Linked DNA regions of Flectobacillus major DSM 103. The protein of the gene in region 1 interacts with the protein of each later gene in a pairwise test. Links are inferred from orthologs where the notes say so. Each region holds a gene or a part of one and is shown in the gene's direction. Other genes may lie near its edges.

Evidence for each region.
Region 2: the proteins of FLEMA_RS71080 (region 1) and def interact in binary tests that used the Escherichia coli proteins (3 or more experiments, as listed by UniProt). The link is inferred for Flectobacillus major DSM 103 from one-to-one orthologs.

What each region holds. Positions count from the first base shown.
Region 1 is NZ_KE386491.1:3,543,654-3,552,082, forward strand. Bases 2,636-5,423 are described here. They hold FLEMA_RS71080 (aspartate-semialdehyde dehydrogenase), read left to right. Parts: upstream 2,636-3,427; coding sequence 3,428-4,420; downstream 4,421-5,423. Other genes in these bases: FLEMA_RS71075 (hypothetical protein), read left to right, coding at 2,854-3,381; FLEMA_RS71085 (hypothetical protein), read right to left, coding at 4,554-5,228; FLEMA_RS0133270 (NAD-dependent epimerase/dehydratase family protein), read right to left, coding at 5,398-5,423. Also shown: ileS (isoleucine--tRNA ligase), read right to left, coding at 1-1,102; FLEMA_RS71065 (DUF2256 domain-containing protein), read left to right, coding at 1,809-1,955; FLEMA_RS71070 (5-formyltetrahydrofolate cyclo-ligase), read left to right, coding at 2,052-2,630; more of FLEMA_RS0133270, read right to left, coding at 5,424-6,459; FLEMA_RS0133275 (KUP/HAK/KT family potassium transporter), read right to left, coding at 6,536-8,429.
Region 2 is NZ_KE386491.1:2,890,177-2,895,836, forward strand. Bases 1-2,840 are described here. They hold def (peptide deformylase), read left to right. Parts: upstream 1-1,051; coding sequence 1,052-1,630; downstream 1,631-2,840. Other genes in these bases: FLEMA_RS69600 (TatD family hydrolase), read right to left, coding at 1-721; FLEMA_RS69605 (DMT family transporter), read left to right, coding at 1,738-2,610. Outside these bases: FLEMA_RS69610 (M15 family metallopeptidase), read left to right, coding at 2,842-3,924; fmt (methionyl-tRNA formyltransferase), read right to left, coding at 4,022-4,945; transcription elongation factor GreA, read left to right, coding at 5,340-5,660. UniProt on the Escherichia coli protein: Removes the formyl group from the N-terminal Met of newly synthesized proteins. Requires at least a dipeptide for an efficient rate of reaction. N-terminal L-methionine is a prerequisite for activity but the enzyme has broad specificity at other positions.

The sequences.
Region 1 (8,429 bases):
GAGCCACTCTAAAGTCGTCTGCACCAAAAGTAGGCGATGTATGTACCACCCCTGTACCATCTTCGGTAGTAACAAAATCACCAATAATTACACGAAATGCAGGAGCATCAGGCTGAATATACGGGAAAAGTTGTTCGTATTCGATACCCTCTAGGTGTGCACCTTTCATCTCCATAACAACTGTCCAAGGAATGATTTTATCACCATCTTTGTAAGTAGTAAAATCGGCATCTTTTCCTTTTTCGTTGAAATACTTTCCTACCAAATCACGAGCCAAAACTACATTTACAGGCAAATAGGTATATGGATTAAATGTTTTTACCAACACATAATCAATATTTTTACCTACTGTCAAAGCCGAGTTGGCTGGCAAAGTCCAAGGCGTGGTAGTCCAAGCCAAGATATAAATGTTATCGCTATTGGCGGCATCGAACAAATAGCCCGATTTGCCAGTAAGTTTTACTTTAAACTGAGCCGTTAAAGAAGTATCTTTTACTTCACGATAACAGCCAGGCTGATTAAGCTCGTGCGAAGACAACCCTGTTCCTGCTGCTGGCGAATACGGCTGAATGGTGTATCCTTTATAAAGCAAACCTTTATCGTATAGCTTTTTCAAGAGATTCCATACCGACTCGATATAGTTGTTCTCGTAAGTAATATAGGGGTCGTCGAGGTCTACCCAATAGCCCATTTTTTCGGTTAGGGTATTCCATTGGTCGGTAAATTTCATTACCGTTTCACGACACTTTTGGTTATACTCTTCTACCGATATTTTTTTACCAATATCATCTTTGGTAATACCTAATTCTTTTTCTACTTGAAGCTCGACAGGCAAACCGTGTGTATCCCAGCCGCCTTTACGTTTTACCTGCTTTCCTTTGAGGGTTTGGTAACGGCAGAAAATATCTTTGATAGCACGTGCCATCACATGGTGAATACCGGGTGCTCCGTTGGCCGAAGGCGGACCTTCATAAAAAGTAAATGTAGGCTGACCTTCACGGATTTCGACTGATTTTTCGAAAACTTGATTCTCTTGCCAAAATTTCAGGATTTCATCTGCAACCTGAGCGTAATCGAGGTTTTTATATTCTTTGAAGTTCATTATAAACAGTTTTCTAAAATACGTGTTCTTTACTATAACTGAGCTAGTACGTTGGGTATTGCTCAAAATTCTTGTATAACTGATACCTAACGACTTGCCTCAAAATTCCTGCAAAAGTACAAAATCCTTTTTAAATAAATGATGCTTAGTGCGGAAAAGGCAGTGGCTATTCGGCTTTGGGCTTTGGACAAAGGGTATTATAAGATAAAAATAAAAAAGTTGTACCTGAAAACAGATACAACTTTCGATACAACCTTAAAAGATTATTGCCCTTCTAACTCTCCTACTTATGAAATTTTTTGTTTTACTTTATTAGTGAATTAAAGTGAAAAAGTGGTTAGGATAACTCTAAAACCCTATAAACTAAACCTTATGAATACGCTTTACTCTTGTTTACAGTCGCAAGAAGCTGCACCAACTTGAGACTATGTTTTATTTTTTTTATGCAATCTGACAACTCGAAGAAATTTTAGCGGTTAGGTATTGTTTTCTCTTTAACTTTATTGCCTTATTGTTGATACAAATTTATAGCAGAAACTGGCCTTCTGAATTTGTATTCGATAAACTGTAGTAAATAGAACATTTTTGGTAAAAAACGGAAGGAAATCGGTAATAAGAGTTGGGAGGAAAAGAAACAAAAGTCACTCCATATAATTTGATAGCACAGAAAACATTTGTTATAGATACCCATATAGAACCAATGAAAATGCGTAAAAAGGCCGACTTGCCAGCCAAAATTTGTCAAACTTGTGGAAAGCCGTTTGTATGGCGCAAAAAGTGGGAAAAAGTATGGGATGAGGTAAAGTATTGCTCAGATAGATGTAGAAATACTAAAAAATCAGCAGGAAGCTAGCTTGGAAGCTGATAATTAATGCTAGATAACCATCCTGCTAAAATTGGGGATTCTATTTATCGTAGTAAACCACTTGGCAACATATCAATATGTCTAATGCAAAAAACAGAATTAAGAAAACTATACAAAGAAAAACGTAAGGAGCTATCTCAATCCGATTTTGAGGAGCGTTGTCGGGCTATTGTTGAGGGAATATTGACCCATTTTGATTTTTCATCGGTAGAATATCTTCATCTATTTTTACCTATCCATCGGCAACGAGAAATAGATACCTATAAGCTCATAGATCAACTCAAAAACCGTTACCCCTTGCTTAAAATAGTTGTACCGAAGGTAATACCCAACTCGTTCGAGATGACACACTACCTATACACCCCCACTACCCTCGAACTCAATTCGTGGGGTATTCCAGAGCCACTGCCCATCAGACAAAACCAAATCGCTGAATCACAGATACAAGTGGTAATTGTGCCTTTACTGATTTTTGATACACAAGGCAATCGGGTTGGTTATGGCAAAGGGTTTTATGACAGATTTTTGCAAAAGTGTACCAACAACCCACTAAAAATAGGCGTTTGTATAGAAAATGCCGTTGAAAAAATAGATAATATCGACCCTTTCGACATACGACTGGATTTTTGTGTAAGCCCCAACACCTTGTATGATTTTAGGTAAGTAATTGACAAATAGTGTATTATTGACAGGTTTTAAGCCCCGTTTTAGGTAAATATTACCAATATATTATTCAAACTAAAAAAAATCCTTTTCTCTTCCAAGATTATAGAGTAATTTTGCGGACTTTTTAACAGGTCGCAAAGTAGTGAAAATCAGAAAATTACTGCGATTTTGGAAAGAAGGCTTTTGGAAAGGGTATTTTATACTAAAACACCGCAGACGAATGCACTTATCTCGATATTGGAAAATAGGTTTGGTGGTATTGTGTATGCTTTTAGGAGCAGGTAGTACTTGGGCTCAATCAGGACAAGGGCAACAAAAAGAGTTGAAGTTCATAACGGCAGAAAAACGATTTCTAGGTGTTCGCTTTATTTATGACCGACAAATTATCAACAACCCTTTGGCTTTGCAAATACCAATGCTACAACTACGTGACCCCGAGGTAAGCAGAGAGTTTTTGATGTACAAAAGCCAGCGGCAGGCCGTTCAGTGGTTGAGCCTTATTTCGGCAGGTGTTTCGCTTTATACCATTTTTAATCGAGACAAAGTTTCCGATGGTTTTTATTGGGGTACAGTTGGTGGCACACTTCTTGTGAATAGCTATCTCAATATTAAATCGAATATCCATTTAGGTAGGGCTGTAAACCGCTTCAATCAGCAGGTTTTACTTCAAAATCAAATAGGATTAAGTATGGAAACCTTGCCAACACAGCAAACTGTAGCTGGACTCAGTTGGCGACATAGCTTTTAAATACAAGTAAATTTTTAATATAACCAAAAACAAAGTACGTAAAACAATGAAAGTAGCAGTAGTCGGAGCCACGGGTTTGGTCGGTGGCGAAATTATGAAAGTTTTAGCGGAACGCAACTTCCCTGTAACAGAACTTATTCCAGTAGCCTCAGAACGTTCTGTAGGTAAACAGATTGAGTTTAAGGGTAAGCAGTACACCGTAGTAGGCTTCGAAGATGCTATCAAGTTAAAACCTGATGTAGCTATTTTCTCGGCAGGTGGTGGCACTTCTACCAAAATCGCCCCATTGTTTGCTGAAGCAGGCATTACGGTGGTTGATAACTCGTCGGCTTGGCGTATGGACCCTACCAAAAAATTGGTAGTACCCGAAATCAACGCCCAAACATTGACAAAAGAAGATAAAATCATTGCAAATCCTAACTGCTCGACTATCCAGATGGTCGTGGTGTTGAATCCTTTGCATTTGAAATATAAAATCAAAAGAGTAGTTGTATCGACTTACCAGTCGGTAACAGGAACAGGTAAAGCTGCTGTAGACCAACTATTTGCTGAGCGTGAAGGCCGTACAGATGTACCTGCGGTATATCCTCACAAAATCGACTTAAACGTTTTGCCGCATATTGATGTATTCTTAGACAACGGTTATACCAAAGAAGAAATGAAAATGGTAAACGAAACTAAGAAAATCATGATGGACGATTCTATTGCGGTAACTGCCACAACAGTACGTATTCCGACAGTAGGCGGCCACTCAGAAGCGGTAAATATCGAGTTTGAAAACGAATTTGATTTACAAGAAGTATACGACATTTTGTCGAAAGCAGAAGGTGTTGTAATCCAGGATGACCCTAAAAATGTGTTGTATCCAATGCCATTGACGGCACACGGAAAAGACGAGGTTTTTGTAGGCCGTATCCGTCGCGATGAATCACAACCTAAAACATTGAATTTGTGGATTGTAGCCGACAACCTTCGTAAGGGTGCTGCTACTAACGCTGTTCAAATTGCGGAATACTTAAGTAAAAATAGTCTTTTATAATTTTAGGTTTGAGCATCAAGAGTCAAAAAAGGAAGAGGAGCATTTGATATTGGAGTGGTGTCCAGCAAATCTTTTGGCTCATCTTCATTGAATTGAAAAACCGAGGTATTTATCTCGGTTTTTTTGTTGGTTTTTAAATATCACTCTTTTTTTCGTAATAAGAAGCAGGCTTTGGCAAACTCAATACGGGTGGTCGCCAATAGATTTTTTTACCAAACTTAAAAGTAAATCCTGCATGAATACTATATAAAGAACTAAAGCCTCCCTGACTTTCGGTATAAGCAATACCCGAATACTTCATTTTGATATACACTCCCAAGCGGTCGGTAGGGTCTTGAAACTGAACTCCTGCACTTGGCGAAAAGCCCCAATTAATGCTATTTTTTAAGGGCGTATCTTTTACTAAACTTTCATATCCACGTACAATATGGGCATCGTATTGGCTAACATAAGTACCTGTTTCTATACCAACAAAAGGTTTAACTACTTTTTTATTCCATAAATAGTACTCGGCCAATACCGAAATCGGAACTACTCTTTTAAATATCTTGCCATAACTCAAAGGAAGTACATCACTTTGGGTTTGAATAGTAAGCCCTACTCGCATATCATAAATGCCAATATTAGCCCCTAATTTCAGTTTTTCATTGATATGTTTACGCAGGCTAAAGTCTAAACCTGTTCCAGCAAATTTGGCATTGTTGCCCCATGCCTTTTCCCCCACATAACTGAATCCAGTACTTACTTGAATCTGACCCATAACATTGACGCAATATAACAATAGAAGTGCTAGGAAAAGTTTTTTCATAATTTGCTAGGTTTTCATGAGATGTATTAATTATACAATTAAAGATAAGCAAAAAAATAATAGGTAGTTTACTGGTAATCAATAATTTAAGAGCAGCCTTTATTGTCAGAGTTAAGGTATAAAAAAAGCGAGGCTAGCCTCGCTTTTTTTATACCTTAACTCTATTTTATTATTTCAGCACATAGGCCAACTGAGCTTCGTATTCGGTAATCCATGCTGTAATTTCACTCACGATTTGCTTCATCGAAATACTCGGCTTCCATCCTGTTAAGTTGGTTACTTTGGTATTATCGGTTACGTACAATCTAATATCGGCAGCACGGTTTTCGGTAATCTGCTTGATAGGAATAGTTTTGCCTGTCACTTCCTGACAAATTTGAGTAAGTTCTTGCAAAGAGGCACTTACTTCAACGCTCCCTCCTACATTCAGAATTTCTCCATTAACTGTATCTATATTATGTAATTGAAAATCAATCAAACGGTACAAATCCAATACATGCAGCATATCGCGGGTTTGCTTGCCAGAACCACCGTAGCCAATATAAGCCAATTGCTGTTCAAAGAAATGTTTGGCTACCCAAAGCACCATAACACCTTGGTCTACTTTACCCATTTGCCAAGGGCCAGTGAGTACTCCACAACGGTTAATTACCGTTTTGAGGCCATAAAATTCGTTGTATTCATGAATCATCAGCTCAGAAGCCAATTTGGTAGCTCCGTACAAAGATCTTGCTCCATCTAGCGGAAAATCTTCGGCAATACCTTTCGACGACACCCCTCTAACAGGTTGTTCATCGGCCAAGGCAAAGCGTGTTTCTGTTTCTACAAAATTAAGTTTCTCGATGGTTTTGATAGGATAGATACGGCTTGTAGAAAGGAAAATGAAATTGGCATTCACTTTTTTGGCATAATTCAAGCAATTGATAGTACCTACCAAATTGGTATTGATTAAGTAATCAGGTGTTCCGTCTAGTCCAGCCAATACCGATGGCTCTGCCGAGGCTTCAATAACCGAATCTACGACAGGGAGGGCATCAAAATCCTCTTTGTTACGAATATCGCCATGAACAAATATTGCTCCTGCCTGAGCCAAACGAGGCAAGTTTAATTCAGAACCTTTTCTACGAAGGTTGTCTAGGCAAATAACTTCGTATTGAGGATAATTGGTTTTGATGGCAATAGCTAGTGAAGAACCCACAAACCCAGCTCCTCCAGTAATTAATATTTTCATAAACTGTTTTATTTAAAGTAAAAAAGTGTTCTATTGTTTGGCACAAGGCTAAGCATAGAACACTATTTTGATGGGATTATTCAATTCGTTTGAGTCGAATATTTTCGGCTGGGCGAATAATAAGCGGTACTTTTTCTACTTTTACGGCACTGGTATCAAGGCCAAACCATTTGTCTTCAGAAGGGGTAAAATCCTTGATAAAGAAGTAGGCTTTCATAATAAGTGCTTCAATAAGAGGCAGTTCGTTGTCATAAGAAAGGAATTTTTCCAATACAACAAAACGGAAATCCCCTATTACATTCTGACGATTCAATGACTCGTAGCGCGAAGTAATATCAACCTCCCCATTTTTCACCATTTCTTCTACTACTTTTCGGAAATAAAGATTGATTTTTTGTTCTATCCTAAAACCTAGTCTAAACGTAACTTTAATTACATCGTCTGGCTCAATTACCTTTACTTTATACTCCATGGTATAGGGGTCGTCGAGGGTATCGACGTGCACAAACCAATAAATATCAGCACGTTTAGGTCTTTTTTGGAAAATAGAATAAATAATTTTTGATTCAATCTCGCCTGTACGGGCAGCATTCGACATAAATACCAAGTGAGTTGCATATTTAGGAATACTCATATCTTGGCTAAGGTCTTTTAATGGAGCTATATAATCGCTTACTTTTACATATTCTGTCAAACGCATTTTGATAATAAAAGCACGATACCAAATCACCATAAGCGTAATAATACCCAAGGCAATAAATAACGATACATACCCCCCATGCACAAATTTGCGTAGGTTAGCTACCAAGAATGAGCCTTCAATAGAAACATATACAACGATAAAGGCTACAATCCACCACATATCAAACTTCTTGACATGGAGATAATAGGCCATCAGAGCCGTAGTCATCAACATGGTTAGGGTAATAGCCAAGCCATAGGCAGCTTCCATATTGGTAGATTCTTTGAACCACAATACTACCCCAATACACCCCAGCCAAAGGAAGATATTCATACTTGGTACATACAATTGCCCTTTTTGGTCGGAAGGGTAATGTAAGCGTACTTTTGGCCAAAAGTTAAGACGAATAGCCTCCGAAACCAACGTAAATGACCCCGAAATAAGGGCTTGACTGGCAATAATAGCTGCTGCTGTAGCAATAACAATTCCCCAAATCAAGAACCATTCTGGCATTAATTCAAAGATAGGCTTACGACCATTGAGCAATTGCCCCTGCTGATGAATCAACCAAGACCCCTGCCCAAAATATTGAAGAATTAAACAAAGCTTTACAAATACCCAACTCACCCGAATGTTGTCTCGACCACAATGCCCTAAGTCAGAATAAAGGGCTTCGGCACCAGTTGTACAAAGGAAAACAGCTCCCAAAATCCAGAAACCACCTTCGCCATTATAAGGATTGGTAAGAAGTTCGTAGGCGTAATAAGGAGAGAATGCTCTGAGGATACTCCAATCTTTGGCAATCCAATAAATACCAAAAATACCAAGCATACTAAACCATATAAGCATAATAGGGCCAAATGCTCGCCCTACCACCTTTGTTCCAAAAATCTGAAACATAAATAAGGCTGTAATGATAACCAATACAATCGGAACGGTGTCGATCTCGGGCTGAATCATCCTAAGGCCTTCAATAGCCGACGCTACCGAAATCGGTGGCGTAATGATACCATCGGCCAAGAGTGTCGATCCGCCAATAATAGCTGGAATGGTAAGCCATTTGGCATGTCGCCTAACCAAGGCAAATAGGGCAAAAATCCCTCCTTCACCACGGTTGTCGGCTCTCAAAATCAACACCACATATTTGAAGGTTGTTTGGAGTGTTAATGTCCAAAAAATACAAGATAAACCGCCCAATACGGTGGCCTCATTGATGGGAGCAGTACCAATAATCGACTGCATTACGTAGAGAGGGGATGTACCAATATCACCGTAGATAATACCCATT
Region 2 (5,660 bases), 660 kb from region 1 along the record:
AACTTTCCCTCTTGGAGTCGTCGCTTTTTTGGCCATGACCTAAGACAATTTGGTTAAAATTAGAGTATATTTTTTCTTGTAAATATTCAACGCTTACATCCAATAGCTTGGATGCTGCCACAAAGATACTTGATATTGTGCAATTCTTATCGTCTGTTTCAAGAAATAACTGCTCAATTGGGATAGTTGAAATACCCTTGCTGGCATTTGAATCATTTTTGAGCAAAGCACTGCCCAACGATACATAAAATTGGTTGTTGAGAAGCTGATGTAAGATTTGAGCATTATTGTTGAACCCATGAATTAGCCACGGAACAGTCGGCTTAATTTGCTGTTTAAAACGCACTATTTCTGGAAAGCTCCTTACACAATGAATAATCAAAGGCTTGGCCAATTGGCTAGCCAAATGGGCTTGTTTTTCAAAACTTTGCATTTGTAAATGCCAATCAACACGGGTATTTCTATCCAAACCACATTCGCCCAACATCAATACTTTGGGGTGTAACAATACCTCTGAAAGCACGGCAAAATCCTTTTCTACTCGGTCGCTGGTTAAGTCCCAAGGATGTAGCCCCGCCGAAAAATACTGATGAGCCTGAGCCTGATGAATTATATTGAGCCAATGGTCTAGCTCCTGTCTACTTGTTACCATTAGGTTCAAGACTTCGATAGATTCGGCTGTAGCCCGAAACTGATGTGTATGAATGTCGAGATAAGTCATATTTCAAAACAAAAATACAGGAAATAAGCAATCAAGTACCATTCAAGCCACTGAATTAAGTAAGTGCCTCACACAAAATATTACGCTTTATTGGTACAAAAACCTGAGGGTTTAGGGCATACGGTCAATTATAGTATCTGTCTATTTGATAAAAAGATTTTGGCACAAAGCATTTATTTTAATCCCTTTAACTAGCAGAATCCATAGAATTTTAGTACAAAGTTTGATTTTTCCCTACCTTTGTATTTTAATTCAGCAATTCAACTAATTACCGTACCAATTTGCTCTACAAAATTGAGATTTGGTACGAGACATAAAGCAGAAAGCAAAATGATTTATCCTATTGTACCTTACGGCGACCCAGTTTTGAGAAAAGTAGCTGTTGATATAGAGAAAGATTCAATTGATGTAAAAAAACTTGCCGAAGATATGTTTGAAACCATGTATGCGGCATCTGGAGTAGGTTTGGCAGCTCCACAAATTGGTATGAATATCAGAATGTTTGTGGTAGATGGCCGTCCATTCAATGAAGGGGAAGACTTAGACGAAAGAGACAAAGACCCTTCATTAGTAGATTTCAAAAAAGTATTTATCAATGCCGAAATCATCGAAGAAGATGGTGACGAATGGGCATTTGAAGAAGGCTGTTTGTCTATCCCAGGAATTCGTGCCGACGTTTTCAGACCAGAATATGTAAAAATCAACTATTTTGATACCGACTGGAACGAGCATACAGAGGTATATGAAGGGTTAGCGGCTCGTATTATTCAACATGAATACGACCATATCGACGGTATTTTGTTCACCGACCATTTGAGTCCAGTTAAGAAAAGAATGATTAAAAATAAGTTGAGCGATATTTCAAAGGGTAAAGTAAAAGTAGATTACAAAATGAAACTCAACAAATAAGCCATATCCCAAATCTAGTAATAGGTTTGGGATATTGTTTTATAGGTATATAAAGAATAGTACTGAATTTTGGGCGTAATAGCACGCTTATCTAACATACCTTTATCATGAAAAATATCATTGCAGGGCTATTATTTGCCATGTTGTGGGCATCGGCATCGGCGGCTACCAAAATAGGGTTATTGGTAGCACAGCCATTGGTGATTGGTAACTGCCGTTTCTTTATTGCGGGTTTTATTATGCTTTTTTATACCTATGCCATACAAAAAAACAGACTACCACAGGGCAAAGAATGGCAACAACTCTTGATGTACGGTTTTTTGAATGTAACCATTTATTTGGGGTGCTTTGTATTGGCAATGAAACACGTTTCGGCAGGTATTGGCTCGCTATCTACAGCTACCAATCCACTTATTATTAGTATGCTTTCTGCATTTTGGAGCAAACGACCTGTCAAATTAGCCGAATCAATAGGCTTGTTATTAGGAATTTTAGGCGTAGCTGTAGCCACTTACCCACTCCTCCAAAATAGCTTTGCGAGTATTGAAGGGTTATTGATTCTATCGGCTAGTATGCTTTCGTATTCGGTTGGTACGATCTATTATGCCAATCAAAAATGGGAATTACCCCTTTTGGCTATCAATGGCTGGCAGGTATTGCTTGGGGGTATTTTATTGCTGCCTGTTACTTTTTTCTTTACAGATTGGAACCACAACCAATATACAGTACAATTTTGGGGGTCGGTATTCTGGTTAGTAGTTCCAGTGTCTATTGGAGCAGTACAGTTATGGTTATACTTACTCAAAACCGATGCCGTAAAAGCCTCGTTGTGGTTGTTTTTATGTCCTATATTTGGGTTTGTGTATGCCTCTTTTCTGCTCAACGAACCTATTACTACTTATACCTACGCTGGTACAGCTTTAGTAATAGTAGGCTTATACTTAGCCCAAAGAACGAAAATATCTCGTACCGAAAAATAAGTTTTTCAAACTCCCCTATGCTTAAAAAACTAAATTGTGCATTCACTATTTTTCACCTAACCAACAGTATAAAACCTATAAAATATCAGCTCGTTAGACCCGATATTTGGTTATAATCCCGTTGAGAGCGTATTTGATGTGATAAGAGACCTTCATTCTCTAAAAAATCAATATTATATTTGCTAGCAGATATAACATATATTCCCCAAACCCTCTCTCTCAATCACTTTTATGAATCATTCACCTAGATATTGTCTTTTTTTGGCAGCTTGCCTCTTGCTCTTGGCTTGTGGTTTTATCAAAACAGATATAGAACACGCCCCTTGGCAAGATCTAGGTTGCGATTCTACCCAGCAAGTAAGCGACTTGTCTATCTACGACCTTGCCCAACCGTTTTATGAATCAGATACTCTTTTAGAACAAAATATTGTACCTCGGGCTGTTTTTGTAGCTATTGCAGCACATGACGGTACTATCAAAGCTACAGGAGTAACTCCTCTTCCAGAACAACATCCTCAGCTTATTACAACACCTGTGGGGGTCAACTCATTAAATAGTACTTGGATTGAACAAGAGTTTCTTGGAGGATTGGCCACAGCACCACGCTATTTGTACACGCGTTGGGAACAACTTTTGCTTAACGACCGTAATGATTTTTTGGCCAAGCGTGATACAATCAAGTCATTGATGGCACAAAAACATAAAAGTATTAGGGTAATTTCGGATTTGAGGTCGATTGCCAACCAAAGAAAATATCTAAAACGAAAACGTACGGCAGCTCCTGTGTCTATGCACAATTTTGGGCTAGCAGCCGATTTTGCCATTATGCGTGGGCGACGTATTTCTAACAATCTTGCCAGTTATCGTCCTCTGGACACGCTCACAGCTCAATTTGGCTTAACTTGGGGAGGCAATTTTGTAGGCTTTATGGATGTTGGACATATTCAGTATTTCAAAAATGGAGCCGAACTTATCCGTAAATATCCAGTACTTCGCTACGAATTTGAGCCTTACCGTCCACATTATTTGAGTACTATGCAAAAAGCCGTAGCCAATGGAAAACTACAGAAATCTGAAGATACAGCCGAGCTATTAACTACGATGAACGAGTTGCGCAAAAATCAGGCTTGCCCTTGTCACAACCCTCATGTTGCTATTCCTAAAGCAACCATTCAGCGTATTCAAGAGAAACTACAAGCGGCTAGTTATCAACAGTCAAGCGATTTATTATTGGTAGGCGATTTAGCTAGTCAAACGATTTCTTTGGTAAGTGCCAAAAGCACTATCAGCTATCAGTTAGGCAAATGGAGATAAGAAGAGGTAATGGTTTACCTCTTCTTTCAGTAAGCATATTGAATAACAAATCTTAGTTTTTAAAATAAACCAATAACTATCAAATAGTTAGTAAAAACTACAGTTTATTCCCTCTTAGAAAATCCCCTATATTCATTCGTTTTTTCATTTCGAGCTGCAATTCTTCTATGGCCAAAAAGGCATCCGAACACTTGAAATACAAATAGTTTTTGTTGTCAGATACCCACTGACCAACCGATACATCACTGGCAGGCTCAAAGTTGTTGACAATACGTGTCTTGTAAACCTTACAACCTTTTTCCTGTAGGGTAGTCCAGGCAGCAGGATATGGCGATAAGCCTCTTACAAAATCATAAACAGCCTTGGCTGGCTGATTCCAATTGATTTCACAAGTTTCTTTAAAAATTTTAGGAGCATGCTTTAACTCCTGATTTTCGTTTTGAGGCTCTTGTGGATAGCTACCAGCCTCGATAGCCCTAACGGTTTTTAGCACCAAATTAGCCCCAATGTGCATCAATCGCTCATAAACTGTCCCTACGTTGTCGTCTTCATGAATAGGCTCTTTTTCTTGAAAAATCACCGAACCTGTATCTATTTCATGTTTTAGGAAAAAAGTTGTAACCCCAGTTTCTTTTTCACCATTGATAATCGCCCAGTTGATTGGAGCAGCCCCTCGGTACTGTGGCAATAGCGAACCATGCAAATTAAACGTACCCAAAGGTGGCATATCCCAAACCACTTCGGGGAGCATCCTGAATGCTACTACAATCTGTAAATCAGCTTGGTAACTTTTCAGCTCGTCTAAAAAAGCGGGAGCTTTTAGCTTTTCGGGCTGTAATACTGGAATCTCAGGAGCATGGTTCAGCACATATTCTTTTACAGCCGACATCCCTATTTTTTGTCCACGCCCAATAGGCTTATCAGGAGCAGTAACTACCGCTACCACATTACAGTTGTTTTCCACCAATACCTTCAGGCTTTCCACTGCAAACTCGGGCGTACCCATAAATATAATTCTCATAACACTGGTAGTTTTATTGTAATCACGCAATAAAAATGAGGCCAAGGCGTTGTCAACAACACGCAAAATACTCGCTATCAATTATTGCGTTATATTTATTCTTTTAAAAACACAAAAGTAATTTCATTTTGAATTAGACAGAAAAAAAATTACCTTTGTAATCTCAATTCAAAAAATATGAAACGAGCAACAACAATAACAAATAAAATATAGCTTCGATTTTTCTGCAAAGGTCTCAAAAAATCTTGTAGAACGGTTCGAGGCCGTTCTTTTTTGTTTGTTAGGGTTTTGTTTATTTTTTCAGATTTACTTTTTTTGCTGGCAACCACTTGTCAGTAATTTTTTTTGTATACAGTTCAAAATAGTCAATAACTTATAAACATAGCATAATAGTATGGCAAAGATACAGTATTACACGCAGGAAAAACTAGAGGAACTAAAAGCAGAGTTACACTACTTGAAAATTCAAGGACGTGCAGATATGGCCAAACAAATCGCCGAGGCCCGTGACAAAGGAGACCTTAGTGAGAATGCCGAGTACGATGCAGCTAAAGATGCCCAAGGGTTGTTGGAAATGAAGATTTCAAAAATGGAGGAAATTGTATCCAATGCTCGTGTATTGGACGAATCGTCTATTGACACATCGAAAGTATCTATTTTGTCGAAAGTAAAAATCAAAAACCGTAGAAATGGAGCCGAAGTAACCTACACTTTG